2 regions of the Paenarthrobacter sp. YJN-5 genome follow, and region 1 is predicted to be linked to the other one. Evidence: riboswitches for the same ligand, from Rfam matches in the RefSeq annotation. Region 1 holds a riboswitch; the other holds the start of a gene.

Region 1 (7,672 bases):
TCCAGGAGAGCTGCGGAACGGGTTCTGGAACGGGCACAAAAGTCTTGGAACGGGACCTGAAATTGAGGGTCAACCGGCAGAAGTCCATGATCAATCCGGCAAGTGTAGCTACGTTGCTGGGTTTCGGGTTCTACTTCGCCAAGGGCGGGGTGAAGATCAGGATCGCTCCGAAAGCGTTCAAGCGCATGAAGGACCGCGTCAGGGAACTGACCTCGCGCAAATGGAGTATCTCCATGGCTGACCGCATCCAGCAACTGAACCGCTATGTTCGGGGGTGGATGGGCTATTTCCGGCTGTCACAGACACCGCGGAAGTTCTCCGACCTTGATGAGTGGTTCAGGCGCCGAATGCGCCAGATCCGGTGGAAGGAATGGAAACTCCCGCGAACACGGGTGGCGAACCTGCGACGCCTTGGGATCAGGCCGGACTTGGCCCACCAATGGGGCAACAGCAGCCGAGCTTACTGGCGGATCGCGAAATCGCCCGTTCTCCACAGGGCCCTCCCAACCGAGTACTGGGCTGGGCAAGGCCTCATTCTCTTTCGCGCTGCGTGGGATCGTTTTCAACGACCTAGCGAACCGCCGTATGCGAGGCCCGCACGTACGGTGGTGTGAACGGAGGGCCGGGAAACCCGGCCCTCCTACTCGATTGAATTGTGGCGCGCTGGGGGCCCAACTAGAGCCGGGCTGCGGCTTTGTCTTCGTGGGATCCTGCAGCCAGCTCCTCGGCCGCCTCTGGCGTGATGGCCGGTGGGGACTGGATCTTGCACGAGGCGTAGTAGAGTCCCGCGGCCATCGCTACGGTTATGAGGGGTGCAAATTGTGATGCTAGCGGGATAGTGGTTTGCTCGGTAAGGACGATGCCGGTGCCCGATGCCAAAAGCCAAGCTACTGCGCCTGCTGACACAGGCCTTAGCTTCTCGGGTCGAACCTCCGGCAAGACTCCCTTGGGCGTCCTGCGGTGCATCGCAATGTAGACCAACGCTATCGCCACCCAGGCCGTAACAAATACCCCTTGCCAAGCCAAGGCCTTAAGCAGATAACTGAGGACATTTGTGAGCATGAACAGGAATGCAATTACCGCCGATACAACTACCCATACGAATCGCGGAAGACGCAGGTTGAATACGCGCTCCATGAATGAGCCAAGGTTCAGAGATGCAAGATAGTAGTTTGCCGTATTGATGCGCGTTTGAGAAACAAATATGATCACAAGGCCGAAGAAGCCAAGCGAGGAAATGAAGGCTTGAACCACCCCTGCTTCAGAGGCCTCAAGGTTCCATGCACTTACGATATAGATTCCTACCGCTCCGTTCAGACCGAAGGTGAAGGCGTAGAAAACCCATCCAAAGTTGACATGCGCATGGAATTTTTCATCCTTCTCTCGGCCCAGCCTTGCATAGTCGAAGGTGTACATCATCATGACCCAGACGCCCATATAGATGAGATATGAGGTGACCCATCCGGGCAGAGGCGAAGAGGCTGCGGCATGTCCGATCCAATCGGTGGGTACGCCGCGTATGACAGTGGCGGCGATGACTACGGCCACAAGGCCGGCTACGTAAAGCGGCAAGAGAAATCCGTTGAGTTTGTCGAGCCAGTTTTGGACGCCCCCGGCTACAAGAGGAATAGCATAGGCGACAACGATGGCGTACCACATGACGATTGAGCCGCCGAAGAAGCTCTCCAGCGCGACTGCAATGATGGACCCCTCGAACACGGCGTAATATATAGCGGTTGCTGCGAAGATCAGTGTGGCCAAGGCGGAACCCACCAGCCCGAACAGAGTCCGGGAAAACTCTTCCACAGAGAGGCCCGTTCGGGCAGCGAACCTGGTCAGCACCATGTTGACTAGTCCGTAGGTAATGGTGCTGAGAACCATCCCCACGACGGTGTTGAAGACGCCGACGGCGCCTGCGGAGGCGATTGCGATGTAAAGCCAAAACATAGCTGAAAAGAGGGCCCACCACGCCATCGTGAGAGACCAGCGTCCGACTTTTTGATGGGCGGGTAGGACGTACGACGTGTACCCAGTCGCTTGTTCTGCGGAATCTGACATAAGTGCTCCTGTTGAATCGCGAATGCGTAGAACGAGAAAGTGGTGATTGAACAAAGGTTGGAGTTGTCATGTTTCAACCTGCATGCAGGCGGAGCCACGTCGGACAAGGAGTGCTTGTGCCAGCGCATCCGAAGCCCATCACGTCCGCCCTGTTCCACTCGTGAGAGCGAATGCGGTTGGGCTACTCGTAACGGGTGACCGGGTATCTCGCGCCGAGAGCTCTGCCGTACTTGAACGGTGGAACGACTTTGGATCTGGCTGGCTCGAAGTGCGCCAGCGCCCGTTCCAAGATCCAGCCGTGAACTGATCCTATGGTGGCTTGCTGACGGTCAAGTCCCGTGGAGTGGTGTAACCGTTTCGTGATCCTTCAAGGATGTGGGGGCTAGTTTTCGTTGTGATTGCAGATGCTCGCGACGAGCTCACTCACGGTGTCGGAGTACAGCCCAGGAGTGGGGGCGCTCATGCTGCGGCCCCGAGCTCGGGGAGCTCATGGTGCTGGCCGATAGTGTCGGTACCCACGAGCGTGAGGCGGCACCTCGCGAGAACGTCAAGACCGAGGTAACGACGACCCTCGGCCCATTCGTCAGACTGCTCCGCAAGAACGGCCCCGACGAGGCGGGTGATCGCGGCCCGGTTCGGGAAGATCCCCACCACATCGGTCCTGCGGCGGATCTCACGGTTCAGGCGCTCGTTCGGGTTATTCGACCAGATCTGCTGCCACACATCTTTCGGGAACGTGGTGAACGCGAGAATGTCAGCCCGGGCAGCATCGAGGTGGTCGTGCACTTCGGGGAGTTTGTCCTCGACGTAGTCCAGGAGCCGGTCGAATTGGGCCTCAACACTTTTCTGGTCGGGTTGGTCGTACACGGAATGCAGCATCGCTTTCACCGCCGGCCACATGCTCTTCGGGGTCACTGACATCAGGTTCGCAGCGTAGTGCGTGCGACACCGTTGCCACGACGTCCCAGGGAAGTTCGCGCGCATCGCTTCAACGAGGCCAGCGTGCGCGTCAGAGGTGATGAGTTTCACCCCGGTGAGGCCGCGCGCGACAAGGTCTGCGAAGAACCCGTTCCACGCCATCGTGGTCTCCGCGGTCGCCACTTGCATGCCCAGGACTTCCCGATGCCCGTCAGCGTTCACCCCGGTCGCGACGAGCACCATGGTGTTGATCACCCGCCCGCCCTCACGCACTTTCATCGTGAGTGCGTCGCACGCGACGAACGTGAACGGGCCGGCCTCACCTAACGGCCTCGTGCGAAACTCACGCACATGCTCGTCCATATCGGCGGCCATTCGGGAGACCTGCGACTTCGACAGGGAATGGATGCCAAGGGTCTTCACGAGTTTGTCCATCCGCCTCGTTGAGACGCCAGCGAGGTAGGCGTCAGCGACGACGGTGATCATCGCCGCTTCTGAGCGTTTGCGACGTTCGAGGAGCCACTCGGGGAAGTACGTGCCGGAGCGGAGCTTCGGGATCGCGACGTCTATGGTTCCGACACGCGTATCGAGTTCACGGGTGCGGTATCCGTTGCGGGAATTCACTCGGTCAGCAGAGGGCTTCCCGTACTCGGCGCCGCAGATCGCATCTGCTTCGGCTGAGAGGAGGGTGTTGATCATGGTTTGCAGCAGGGTGCGCATCAGATCCGGTGATGCGTCGCCCAGCGCGTTGGTGAGGACGGTGGCAGGGTCGACAATAGAGGGAGTGGTCATCGGTGTGACGCCTTTCGAGTGGGATGTGAGAGTTTCCTCGAAGGAAGATCCCGGTGGCCACGCTGACGTTTACTGGCCGGGATCGTTACACCACTCTACGGGGCACTACTTTGCTGACAGGGCTTCGTCGAACATCCCGCATCGCCCACTATGGGGATGCGTCGGTAACCTCCTAAGCACATTTGACGTCCGGTTTGGCGCAAGACCTCAGGGAGCCTGCGGGTGCGGTTAGTAGCTGGCAATCGGGTTGGGATGTTGGACCTTGAGCTTCGCCTCACTTGCATCTCACATTTAAAGATCTAAAGGATCGCAAGTAGGATCAATAATGGATTCTGCGCACCAGTGTGTCAACAGTCACAATTTGATTTTCTGAGTCTTATCACGGAACCGGCGGGCAGAGACTTCCCGCATGGCCTCCCGAACAGACGCCCGAGGCCTTAGGCGGGGCGGTAATAGCAGCACCCGAATGTGTAAACTTCACGTGCCGGGGACTCTCGTCCACGGCTTGTCCGCTTCGCTGCCGGCCCAGGCGTACTCCAAACCCTGCGGACCTGGCCATTACTTACGCGAGCATCCCTTAACTGAGCCACACCAGGATTTCGCGAGCACACTGGCGGGACTGGGCGCGTACTTGCGCGATTTGACAGCCCCATAGTATGTTGTGAGCCGAATCACCAAATTTCATAGCCTTTTGAACCGTGGCGGGAGAGACCTGCCGGTACATCCAGTCAGGCGCCGTAGGAGCAAATCCTCCCCAGGAATCTCTCAGGCCCATGTACCGCCGCGGCGAGGCAACTCTGGAAAGCAGTCCGGGCAACCGGGCTCACCGACGGTGCAAGTGGAACACAGTCCACGGAATCTCTCAGGTCCAATACAGAGCGGGGAGGAACCCACATTCATCGTGGCGCTCAGCGGGCGCCTGAATCATGGAGTTCCTCTTGACTGTTAAATCCTCCCCAACCGCGTTCGCGGACCGGCACATCGGCGCCCGCCGCCAGGCCGACGTGGACACCATGCTCAAAGCCATCGGCTACGACTCTGTCGACGGCCTGGTTGACGTTGCCGTCCCCGATTCCATCCGCCAGTCCTCACCGCTCACGCTGCAGAAAGCGTTGAGCGAGGTGGAGGTCCTTGCCGAGCTCCGCAAGCTCGCCTCCAAGAACAAGACCGCCGTGCAGATGATCGGCCAGGGTTACTTCGACACCGTCACGCCGCCGGTCATCCGCCGGAACATTCTTGAATCCCCGGCCTGGTACACCGCCTACACTCCGTACCAGCCCGAGATTTCGCAGGGCCGCCTCGAAGCACTGCTGAACTTCCAGACCATGGTCCAGGACCTGACTGGCCTGCCGATCGCCAACGCTTCGCTGCTGGACGAAGCCACCGCCGTGGCCGAAGCTGTGCTGCTGATGCGCCGCGCCAACAAGGACAAGTCGGCCAAGGACGGCAAGACCGTCCTGGACGCCGACCTCCTCCCGCAGACCATCGCGATCGTGAAGGGCCGCGCCGAAGCACTTGGCTTCGAGGTTCTTGTTGCGGACCTCTCTGCCGGATTGCCCGACGGCGACATCAACGGTATCGTCCTGCAGCAGCCCGGTGTTTCAGGCCGGGTCTTCGATCACTCCGCCGTGATCGCAGAGGCGAAGGAACGCGGTGCCCTGGTCACCGTTGCTGCCGATCTGCTGGCGCTGACACTCATCACCCCTCCCGGTGAACAAGGTGCGGATATCGCCGTCGGAACCGCCCAGCGTTTCGGTGTCCCGCTGTTCTTCGGCGGGCCGCACGCCGCCTACATGGCTGTTCGGACCGGCATGGAACGCACGCTTCCGGGGCGCATCGTGGGAGTGTCCAAGGACAACGCCGGCGTGCCCGCTTACCGGCTCGCCCTGCAGACCCGCGAGCAGCACATCCGCCGGGAAAAGGCGACGTCCAACATCTGCACGGCGCAGGCATTGCTCGCGATCGTTGCATCGATGTACGCCGTCTACCACGGCCCCGAGGGCCTCAAAGCAATCGCCGAAACAGTCCACGGCCACGCACGCACTTTGGCCGCTACTCTCACGCTTGCTGGAATCGAAGTAGTCCACCGAAGCTTCTTCGACACCCTCACCGTCCGCGTCCCCGGCCGAGCCACCCAAGTTGTTGCTGCTGCGGCAGCAAAGGACATCAACCTGCGCTTAATCGGACCTGATCACGTCGGGGTTGCCGTCGATGAAAAGACCACCCGGGACACACTGGCAGCGGTCATGGCCGCGTTTGCCATAGTCATGGCCCACGGGGCACCCTTCATCGACACAACTGACGGATTCTCATTGGACGAAGGCTTAGTCCGGACTTCTGATTTCCTGCAGCATCCGGTGTTCAACACGCATCGTTCCGAGACCCAGTTGCTGCGCTACATCCGCAAGTTGTCGGACCGGGACCTTGCACTGGACCGCACCATGATCCCGCTGGGTTCGTGCACCATGAAGCTGAACGCGACGGCGGAGATGGAAGCCATTTCCTGGCCGGAGTTCGCTTCGATCCACCCGTTCGCTCCGGATTCCCAGACCGCAGGGTGGCGTGAGCTGATCGCCGGTTTGGAAGCCGACCTGACCGAGATCACCGGCTACGACCAAGTCTCCATCCAGCCGAACGCCGGTTCCCAGGGCGAGCTAGCAGGCCTGCTCGCGATCCGCGGCTACCACTTGTCCCGCGGCGATGATCAGCGCAACGTGTGCCTGATCCCGGCCTCGGCGCACGGCACCAACGCCGCGTCTGCTGTCCTGGCCGGCATGAAGGTCGTGGTTGTTGCCACGGCTCCCGATGGCACCATCGACCACGCGGACCTGAAGGCAAAGATCGAAGCCAACCGGGACGTGCTCTCGGCCATCATGATCACCTACCCGTCCACGCACGGTGTGTACGACGCCGACGTCCGCGAGGTCTGCGAAGCCGTGCATGAGGCCGGCGGCCAGGTGTACGTCGACGGTGCCAACCTCAACGCACTGGTCGGTTTGGCCCAGCCGGGCAAGTTCGGTGGCGACGTGTCCCACCTGAACCTGCACAAGACGTTCTGCATCCCGCACGGCGGCGGCGGACCGGGTGTTGGTCCCGTTGCTGCGAAGGCACACCTGGCCCCGTTCATGCCGGGCGATGCGAACAGCACTTCCTCCGAGGGTGGCGTGGCCATCTCGGCCTCCCGCTTCGGTTCCGCTGGCGTGCTGCCCATTTCCTGGGCCTACGTGAAGCTCATGGGCGGCGAAGGCCTGACCGAAGCCACCAAGTCGGCGCTGCTGGCAGCGAACTACGTTGCTTCACGTCTGGATGAGCACTTCCCGATTCTGTACACGGGTGAAGGCGGACTCGTTGCGCACGAGTGCATCCTGGACCTCCGCGAACTGACGGCCCGTACGGGTGTGACGGCTGAGGATGTGGCCAAGCGCCTCATCGACTTCGGCTTCCATGCCCCGACGCTGGCGTTCCCGGTTGCGGGCACATTGATGGTGGAACCGACGGAGTCCGAGGACCTGGCCGAGATCGACCGTTTCATCGAAGCCATGATCACCATCCGTGCCGAGATCGAGCAGGTTGCCGCGGGCGACTTCTCCGTGGAGGATTCCCCGCTTCGCAACGCACCGCACACGGCAGCCGCCGTCGTGAGTTCCGACTGGGACCGCGACTACCCGCGCGAGCAGGCCGCCTTCCCGGTGCCGAGCCTGAAGCAGGACAAGTACTTCCCGCCGGTGGGCCGCATTGATGGTGCCGCAGGTGACCGCAACCTCGTGTGCTCCTGCCCGCCACTTGAAGCGTTTGAGAACTAAAGGATCCCCACATGTCTGAGAACTACACCGCTCTGTACGAGCAGCACAAAAAGGCCGGAGCTTCCTTCACGGACTTCGGCGGCTGGCAAATGCCCCTCAAG
Region 2 (7,672 bases), on a different replicon from region 1:
CGGAAACAGGGTTCACAGTTCGCCTCCATTGGCTGCTGCGTACTCTTCGCCCGTCATAAGCGGCCCTTCTTCCGTGGCGGCAACTTTGAACAGCCAGCCGGCACCATAGGGATCGTTGTTGATAAGTGCAGGATCATCGACCACGGCGTCGTTGATCTCGGTCACTTCGCCGGTAACGGGCGAGTACAGGTCGGAAACGGACTTGGTGGATTCCACCTCGCCGCACGTCTGGCCTGCGGTCACCGTGGAGCCAACCTCGGGCAGGTCCACGTAGACAATGTCGCCCAGGGCATCAGCGGCCACCGCAGAGATCCCAATCCCCACAGGGCCGCCGCCATCTGCAGCAACCCATTCATGTTCAGCCGAGTACTTCAGCCCGGCAACAACTTTGCTCATCTCAAAATCCTTCTCTTGTGACTACTTGGAACGCTTGTAGAACGGCAGCGGCACAACTTCGAACGGCTCGGCCTTGCCGCGCAGGTCCACCTCAACGGTGGTACCCGGGGCGGAATGCTCGACGTCGACATACGCCAACGCCACCGGGTAACCGAGCGTGGGGCTCGGCTGGCCGGAGGTCACCTCACCGATGAGGGTGCCGTCCTTCAGAACCGAATAATGCGCGCGGGCTGCACGACGACCGGCGCCCTTGAGGCCGACCAGCTTCTGACCGATCGTGGATCCAACACCGGCAGCCTTGATGGCGGCCAGTGCTTCCTTGCCCACAAAATCGCTTTCCTTGGACAACGCCACGACCGGGCCGAGTCCGGCTGCGTAGGCGTTGACGTGGCGGGAGAGCTCGTTGCCGTAGAGTGGCATACCCGCTTCAAGGCGGAGCGAGTCGCGGGCTGCGAGGCCTGCCGGAATGAGGCCGTGGCCTTCCCCGGCTTCAAGCAACGCTTCCCACAGCTCAGCGGCATCCTGGTTGGGAACGTAGATCTCGAACCCGTCCTCGCCCGTGTAGCCAGTGCGGGCCAGCAGCAGCTGGTCGCCAGCGATGGAAACCTCGACGGCGGCGTAGTACTTCAGTTCCGTGACCAGCGAGTGCTGCTCCGCGGGGACCAGCTTGAGCAGGATTGCCTCGGCGTTCGGTCCCTGAACGGCGACCAGGGACGTCTCAGCGGAGGCGTCCTCAACAACGACGTCGAAACCGGCGGCGCGCTCCAGCAGGGCAGCGGCCACCACGGCAGCGTTGCCGGCGTTCGGAACCACGAGGAACTTATCCGCAGCGCGACGGTACGTGATCAAGTCATCGATGATTCCGCCGTCGGCATCGCAGATCAGCGAGTACTTCGCTTTGCCTTCTGCCACCGCGGACAACTTGCCAACCAGCGCGTAGTCCAGGAACGCGGCGGCCTGCGGCCCGGTGACCCAGACTTCACCCATGTGGGAGAGGTCGAACAGGCCCGCGGCGTTGCGGACGGCGTGGTGCTCGGCCAGCTCGGATTCGTACTTCAAGGGCATCTGCCAGCCGCCAAAATCCGTGAAGGAGGCGCCGGTTTTTTTGTGCTGCTCGTAGAGAGCGGTGTAGTTCTCAGACATGTCAGGGTCCTTTAGTTCGCAAGCTCTGCTGTGTTTTCCTCGAACGCTTCGAGGGGCGGGCACGAGCAAACGAGGTTGCGGTCGCCCGCAGCACCGTCAATCCGGCCAACCGGCGGGAAGTACTTGTCCTGCTTGAGGCTCGGCACCGGGAAGGCTGCCTGCTCACGCGGGTAGTTGCGCTCCCAGGATGAACTCACGACGGCGGCTGCCGTGTGCGGTGCGTTGCGAAGCGGGGAGTCCTCCACGGAGAAGTCGCCGCTGGCTACCTGCTCAATCTCGGCCCGGATGGTGATCATGGCTTCGATGAAGCGGTCGATCTCGGCCAGGTCCTCGGACTCTGTGGGCTCAACCATGAGGGTGCCGGCCACCGGGAACGCCAGGGTGGGGGCGTGGAAGCCGAAGTCGATGAGGCGCTTGGCCACGTCCTCGGCGGTCACGCCGGTGCGGGCGGTCAGTTCACGGAGATCCAGGATGCACTCGTGGGCAACCAGTCCACCTTCGCCCGTGTAAAGGACAGGGAAATGCTCGTTCAAGCGGGAAGCTACGTAGTTGGCAGCCAGCAGGGCGGACTTGGTGGCTTCGGTCAGTCCTTCGCCGCCCATGAGCTTCACGTAAGCCCAGGAGATGGGGAGCACGCCGGCCGAACCGAAACGGGAGGCCGAGATGGCAACGCCATGCCCTTCCTCATGCGCTGCCTTATTGGCATCGCCCGGCATGAACGGGGCCAGGTGCGCCTTCGCAGCAACGGGGCCGACGCCGGGTCCGCCACCACCGTGGGGGATGCAGAAGGTCTTGTGCAGGTTCAGGTGGGACACGTCGCCGCCGAACTTGCCCGGCTGGGCCAAGCCAACCAGCGCGTTCAGGTTCGCGCCGTCGACGTACACCTGGCCACCGGCTTCGTGCACTGCCTCGCACACCTCAACAACGTCGGCGTCATACACCCCGTGCGTGGACGGGTAGGTGATCATGATGGCCGACAGGACCTCGCGGTTGGCCTCAATCTTGGCCTTGAGATCCTCGTGGTCGATGGTTCCATCGGACGCCGTGGCAACCACCACTACCTTCATGCCCGCGAGCACGGCGGACGCTGCGTTGGTGCCGTGAGCCGAGGCGGGGATGAGGCAGACGTTGCGCTGCTGGTCTCCGCGGGAGTGGTGGTAGCCGCGGATGGCGAGGAGTCCGGCAAGCTCGCCCTGGGACCCCGCGTTCGGCTGGATGGAGACCTGGTCGTAACCCGTGATCTCCGTCAGGTCAGCTTCCAGGCCAGAGATCAGCTCACGCCAGCCCTCAGTCTGGGAATCCGGAGCGAACGGGTGGATGGAGGCGAACTCGGGCCAGGAAATTGCTTCCATCTCCGCCGTGGCGTTCAGCTTCATGGTGCACGAACCCAGCGGGATCATGGTGCGGTCCAGCGCCAGGTCCCGGTCGGACAGCTTGCGGATGTAGCGCAACAGCTGCGTCTCGGAACGGTGCGTGCTGAACACGGGGTGCTGCAGGAAGTCGGAGGTGCGGAGCACGTCCGAGGCCAGTTCGAACCCTGCCGCGTCCCCGACCGGACCAGCGCCAAAGGCGACGGCAACCGCGGAGAGGACCTCCGGCGTCGTGGTTTCATCAACGGAAACACCCACGGTGTCCTCGTCGATGCGGCGGAGGTTGATGCCACGTGCTTCGGCGGCACCGATCACCTTGCTTGCCTTGCCCGGGACGCGGACGGTGAGGGTGTCGAAGAACGAATCGGAGACGAGTTCGCGGCCGGCCTTCTGCAGTGCCGTGGCCAGAACGCGAGCGTGGCCGTGCACAGTCTCGGCGATCGCTTTGAGTCCGTCCGGACCGTGGTACACCGCGTACATCGAGGCAACGATCGCGAGCAGGGCCTGTGCCGTGCAGATGTTGGACGTGGCCTTTTCGCGGCGGATGTGCTGCTCGCGGGTCTGCAGGGCGAGGCGGTAGGCGGGAACGCCGGCGTTGTCCTTGGACACACCAACGATGCGGCCCGGGAGGGTGCGCTCCATGCCCTGGCGGACGGCCATGTAAGCGGCGTGCGGGCCACCGAAGAACAGCGGAACGCCGAAGCGCTGCGCGGTTCCGACGGCGATGTCCGCACCCTGTTCGCCCGGGGGCGTGATGAGGGTGAGTGCCAGCAGGTCGGCGGCAACGGTGACCAGTGCACCGCGCTCCTTCGCGGACGCGATCACGGGGGCGTGGTTGAACACCCGGCCCGAGACGCCCGGCTGCTGGAGGACGACGCCGTTGATGTCGCCGTCGGGCAGTCCTGCGGAGAGGTCCGCAACCTCCACCTCGAAGCCGAGCGCTTCAGCGCGGCCCTTCACGATCGCAATGGTCTGCGGGAAGAGGTCGGCGTCCAGGACGGTCTTGCCGTCCTTCGCGGTCTTGTCCTTGTTGGCGCGGCGCATGAGCAGCACGGCCTCGGCAACGGCGGTGGCTTCGTCAAGGAGGGAAGCGTTGGCAATCGGAAGGCCAGTGAGGTCCTGGACCATGGTCTGGAAGTTCAGGAGTGCTTCGAGGCGGCCCTGGGAAATTTCGGGCTGGTACGGAGTGTAGGCGGTGTACCAGGCCGGGGACTCAAGGATGTTGCGGCGGATCACCGGGGGCGTGATGGTGTCGTAGTACCCCTGGCCGATCATCTGGACGGCAGTCTTGTTCTTGGCCGCGAGCTTGCGGAGTTCGGCCAGGACCTGGGTCTCGCTGAGGGCCTTCTGCAGGGTCAGCGGCGAGGACTGGCGGATGGAATCGGGGACCGCAACGTCAACCAGGCCATCAACGGAGTCGTAGCCGATGGCCTTGAGCATGGTGTCGATATCGGCCTGGCGGCGGGCGCCGATATGCCGGTCCGCGAACGCGGTGGGGGAGGATTGAACAGTCAAGAGGAACTCCAGGATTCAGGCGCCCGCTGAGCGCCATGGTGAATACGGGTTCCTCCCCGCTCTGTATTGGACCTGAGAGATTCCGTGGACTTGGTTGCCCACTTGCACCGTCGGTGAGCCCGGTTGCCCGGACTGCTTTCCAGAGTTGCCTCGCCGCGGCGGTACATGGGCCTGAGAGATTCCTGGGGAGGATTTGCTCCTACGGCGCCTGACTGGATGTACCCGGCAGGACTCTCCCGCCGCAGATCAAAAGCGTGTGCGCCACCTCGGTGACACGCTTTACACCATAGCGGGTGATCGCGAAGAAAGGCAAGACGCGCAGGTCAGGGCGGTTGGGAAGTGATAGAGCGTCCGCGGTGGGGCGGCGGGAAGTGATAGAGGATCTCCCGTAGGGCGGCGGGAAGTGATAGAGCGTCCGTCGGGTCCGTTGCTCTATCACTTTCCGGCCCCTTTTTCGGCTTGCTCTATCACTTTCCGGCCCTTTTCCCGGCTTGCTCCAGGGCTTCACAATTCGGAACCGCCCACAAATCCATTTGAGTTAGGTTAGGCACACCTTCTATCTTGCCTTGGTGAGTATTCAGCCGGATTTGGCCGGAGTCGCCTTTGCCTCCCACTTGGCATCGTTTGGAGACCGGCCCGCAGTACACCTCGGAACAGGCACGGTTAGCTACGCCCAACTGGCTTGCCGCGTCCAGGAGATGGCGGCGTCGTTTGGCGGCGTCCGCCGCCTGGTCGCCCTCGAGGCCGACAACACACTGTCCTCGTTGACGGTGTATCTGGCAGCCCTCTCGTCAGGTCATCCGCTGCTCATCCTCCCCTCCGGCGGAGGCCCCGCCGTTGAGACACTACTGGCGGCCTACGAGCCTGACCTCATTGCGCGGTCCGTCGACGGCGGGACAATCCTTGAAGAACGGCACTCCGGGAGCAAGCACGAACTCCATCCCGAACTCGCCCTGCTGCTGAGCACTTCCGGCTCAACCGGATCACCAAAACTGGTCCGCATCTCCGCAGCATCCGTGCAGGCGAATGCGCAGGCCATTGCGCAGTACCTGCATCTCCGCCCGAATGACACGGCGGCCACCACGCTTCCCCTGTCCTACTGCTACGGCATGAGCGTCGTGAACAGCCACCTTCTGGTGGGTGCCTCGATTGCGCTCACGGATCTATCCGTGGTTGACCCGTGCTTCTGGGAGCTGATGCGGTCACGGTGCGTCACGTCTTTTGCCGCGGTTCCGTACACCTTTGACCTGCTCGAACGCGTGGGCTTCGAAAACATGGAGTTGCCCAGCCTCCGCTACATCACTCAGGCGGGCGGACGCCTGGACCCTGCACGCGTGCGCCGTTATGCGCAGCTCGGCCAGGAGCGCGGCTGGGATCTCTTTGTGATGTACGGCCAGACCGAAGCGACAGCACGGATGGCGTACCTTCCCCCGGATGAGGCCGCCGATAACCCCCACGCCATAGGGGTCCCCATTCCCGGGGGATCCTTCCGGCTGGAGCCCGTGCCCGGCCTGGATGAGAGCGAGCTCGTCTACTCCGGGCCGAACGTCATGCTGGGTTACGCCGAGCAGCCATCTGACCTCGCCCGGGGACGGGACATCACCGAGCTCCGCACGGGCGACCTCGCACGCAGGGGGCCGGGAGGCTTGTACCAGATCGTCGGGCGGCGGAGTCGCTTCGTGAAGATCGTGGGGCTGCGCGTTGACCTGGGACGGGTCGAAAAGATCCTGGCCGACTACGGCGTCACGGCAGCAGTTGCCGGGACCGACAGAGGCCTCGTGGCCGCGGTCGAAGGCGAGCATGAACTCTCCATTCTCGCGAAGGCCGTGGCACAGGACCTTGGCATACCCCGGGCGGCGTTGACCCTCTGCTCAGTCGACTCGATTCCACGGCTGGTCAACGGAAAAACGGATTACCCTGCCGTCCTCGCCTTGGCATCGCAGGAGCCGCAAAGAAACCCGTCCGCAAAAGCCTGCGATGACCCCAGGACCATCTTTGCCGATGTTCTTGAGCGGACCGACGTCAAGGAAACGGACACGTTCGTCTCATTGGGCGGCGATTCGCTCTCCTACGTAGCCGCGTCGGTCCGGCTGGAAAGTGCCTTGGGCTACCTTCCCGATGGGTGGCACCTGATGCCGGTGTGCGAACTGACTCCCAAAGAACCGGAAGCGAAGCCAGCAGGGCCCAACAAGGCGGCACGTAACGCGCAGCCGGGGACTGCACCGCAGCGTCGCAGGTTGATTGCGCGCATGGAGACCGGGATCGTCCTGCGGGCAGTGGCCATCTTCTTTATTGTTTCCACCCATGTGGGCCTCTTCGACTGGGAAGGGACGGCCCACGTCCTGATAGCGGTGGCTGGATACAACTTTGCCCGGTTCCAGCTGTCGGGCCCGCGCCGGGAACGGCTCAAGCGGCAACTGAAGGCGGTGGCACGGATCGCCCTGCCCAGCATGGCGGTGATCGGCGTGGCCTTCGCCATCACGGACGACTACGGTTGGCACAACATTTTCCTGCTCAATACGTTGGTGGGTCCCCAGGGCTGGACCGACATGTCGCGCTTCTGGTTCATTGAGATCCTGGTGCACATCCTCGTGGGCCTGGCGGCGCTGCTGGCCATCCCCGCCCTGGACAGGGCACAGCGCAGGTGGCCGTGGCTGCTTCCACTCAGCCTCGCAGCGATTGACCTGCTCCAACGCTTCGATGTGATCGAACTCCCCTACCCCGGGCAGGGGCCCGTACTGTGGCTCTTCGCCTTCGGCTGGGCCGCCGCTTTGTCCAAGACGTGGTGGCAACGCTCGGCCATGACCCTCGTGGCGCTGCTGACCATTCCGGGATCGTTCTCCAGCGAACCCCGCAGCGCTACGGTCCTGGTGGGGTTCCTCATCCTGCTCTGGATAACCACCCTGCCTGTGCCTCGCGGCCTTCACCGGATCACTGCGCTGCTGGCCACGTCTTCCATGTACATCTACGTGACGCATTGGCTTGTTTATCCACTGTTCGCCGAGGCCAGCCTCGGCCTGGCAGTTGCGGCATCGCTGGCCGGTGGCATCGCCTATTGGGCGTTTGCCACGAGGGCCATGGGTGCCGCCGAAAGGTGGCTTGGCCGCCGTCGGCCTTCACGTGCCTCCACCGCGGAGGCCGTCGCGTGACATCGCCCTGATACTTGCGGGTGGTATTTTGTTCTCTGCTTTGAGCGATGAGCACCGACTGATCAGAGGACATGACATGTTTAAGGGTTTCAAGGACTT

What was found. A riboswitch is a leader RNA that binds a small molecule or an ion and turns the genes downstream of it on or off. The one in region 1 is predicted to bind glycine.
Region 2: it holds a riboswitch for glycine, as region 1 does, so the genes downstream of both, gcvP (aminomethyl-transferring glycine dehydrogenase) here and gcvP (aminomethyl-transferring glycine dehydrogenase) in region 1, are expected to answer to the same signal.

The regions. Positions count from the first base shown of each region.
Region 1 covers NZ_CP053546.1:163,285-170,956, forward strand. The annotation lists partial or broken gene ltrA (group II intron reverse transcriptase/maturase) at 1-614, shown strand, start outside; gene HMI59_RS24725 (cytosine permease) at 676-2,058, opposite strand; gene HMI59_RS24730 (IS256 family transposase) at 2,518-3,768, opposite strand; glycine riboswitch at 4,461-4,559, shown strand; gene gcvP (aminomethyl-transferring glycine dehydrogenase) at 4,707-7,571, shown strand; gene gcvT (glycine cleavage system aminomethyltransferase GcvT) at 7,583-7,672, shown strand, end outside.
Region 2 covers NZ_CP053544.1:297,375-305,046, reverse strand. The annotation lists gene glyA (serine hydroxymethyltransferase) at 1-16, opposite strand, end outside; gene gcvH (glycine cleavage system protein GcvH) at 13-396, opposite strand; gene gcvT (glycine cleavage system aminomethyltransferase GcvT) at 418-1,539, opposite strand; gene gcvP (aminomethyl-transferring glycine dehydrogenase) at 1,551-4,424, opposite strand; glycine riboswitch at 4,574-4,673, opposite strand; gene HMI59_RS01400 (AMP-binding protein) at 4,994-7,573, shown strand; gene mscL (large conductance mechanosensitive channel protein MscL) at 7,650-7,672, shown strand, end outside.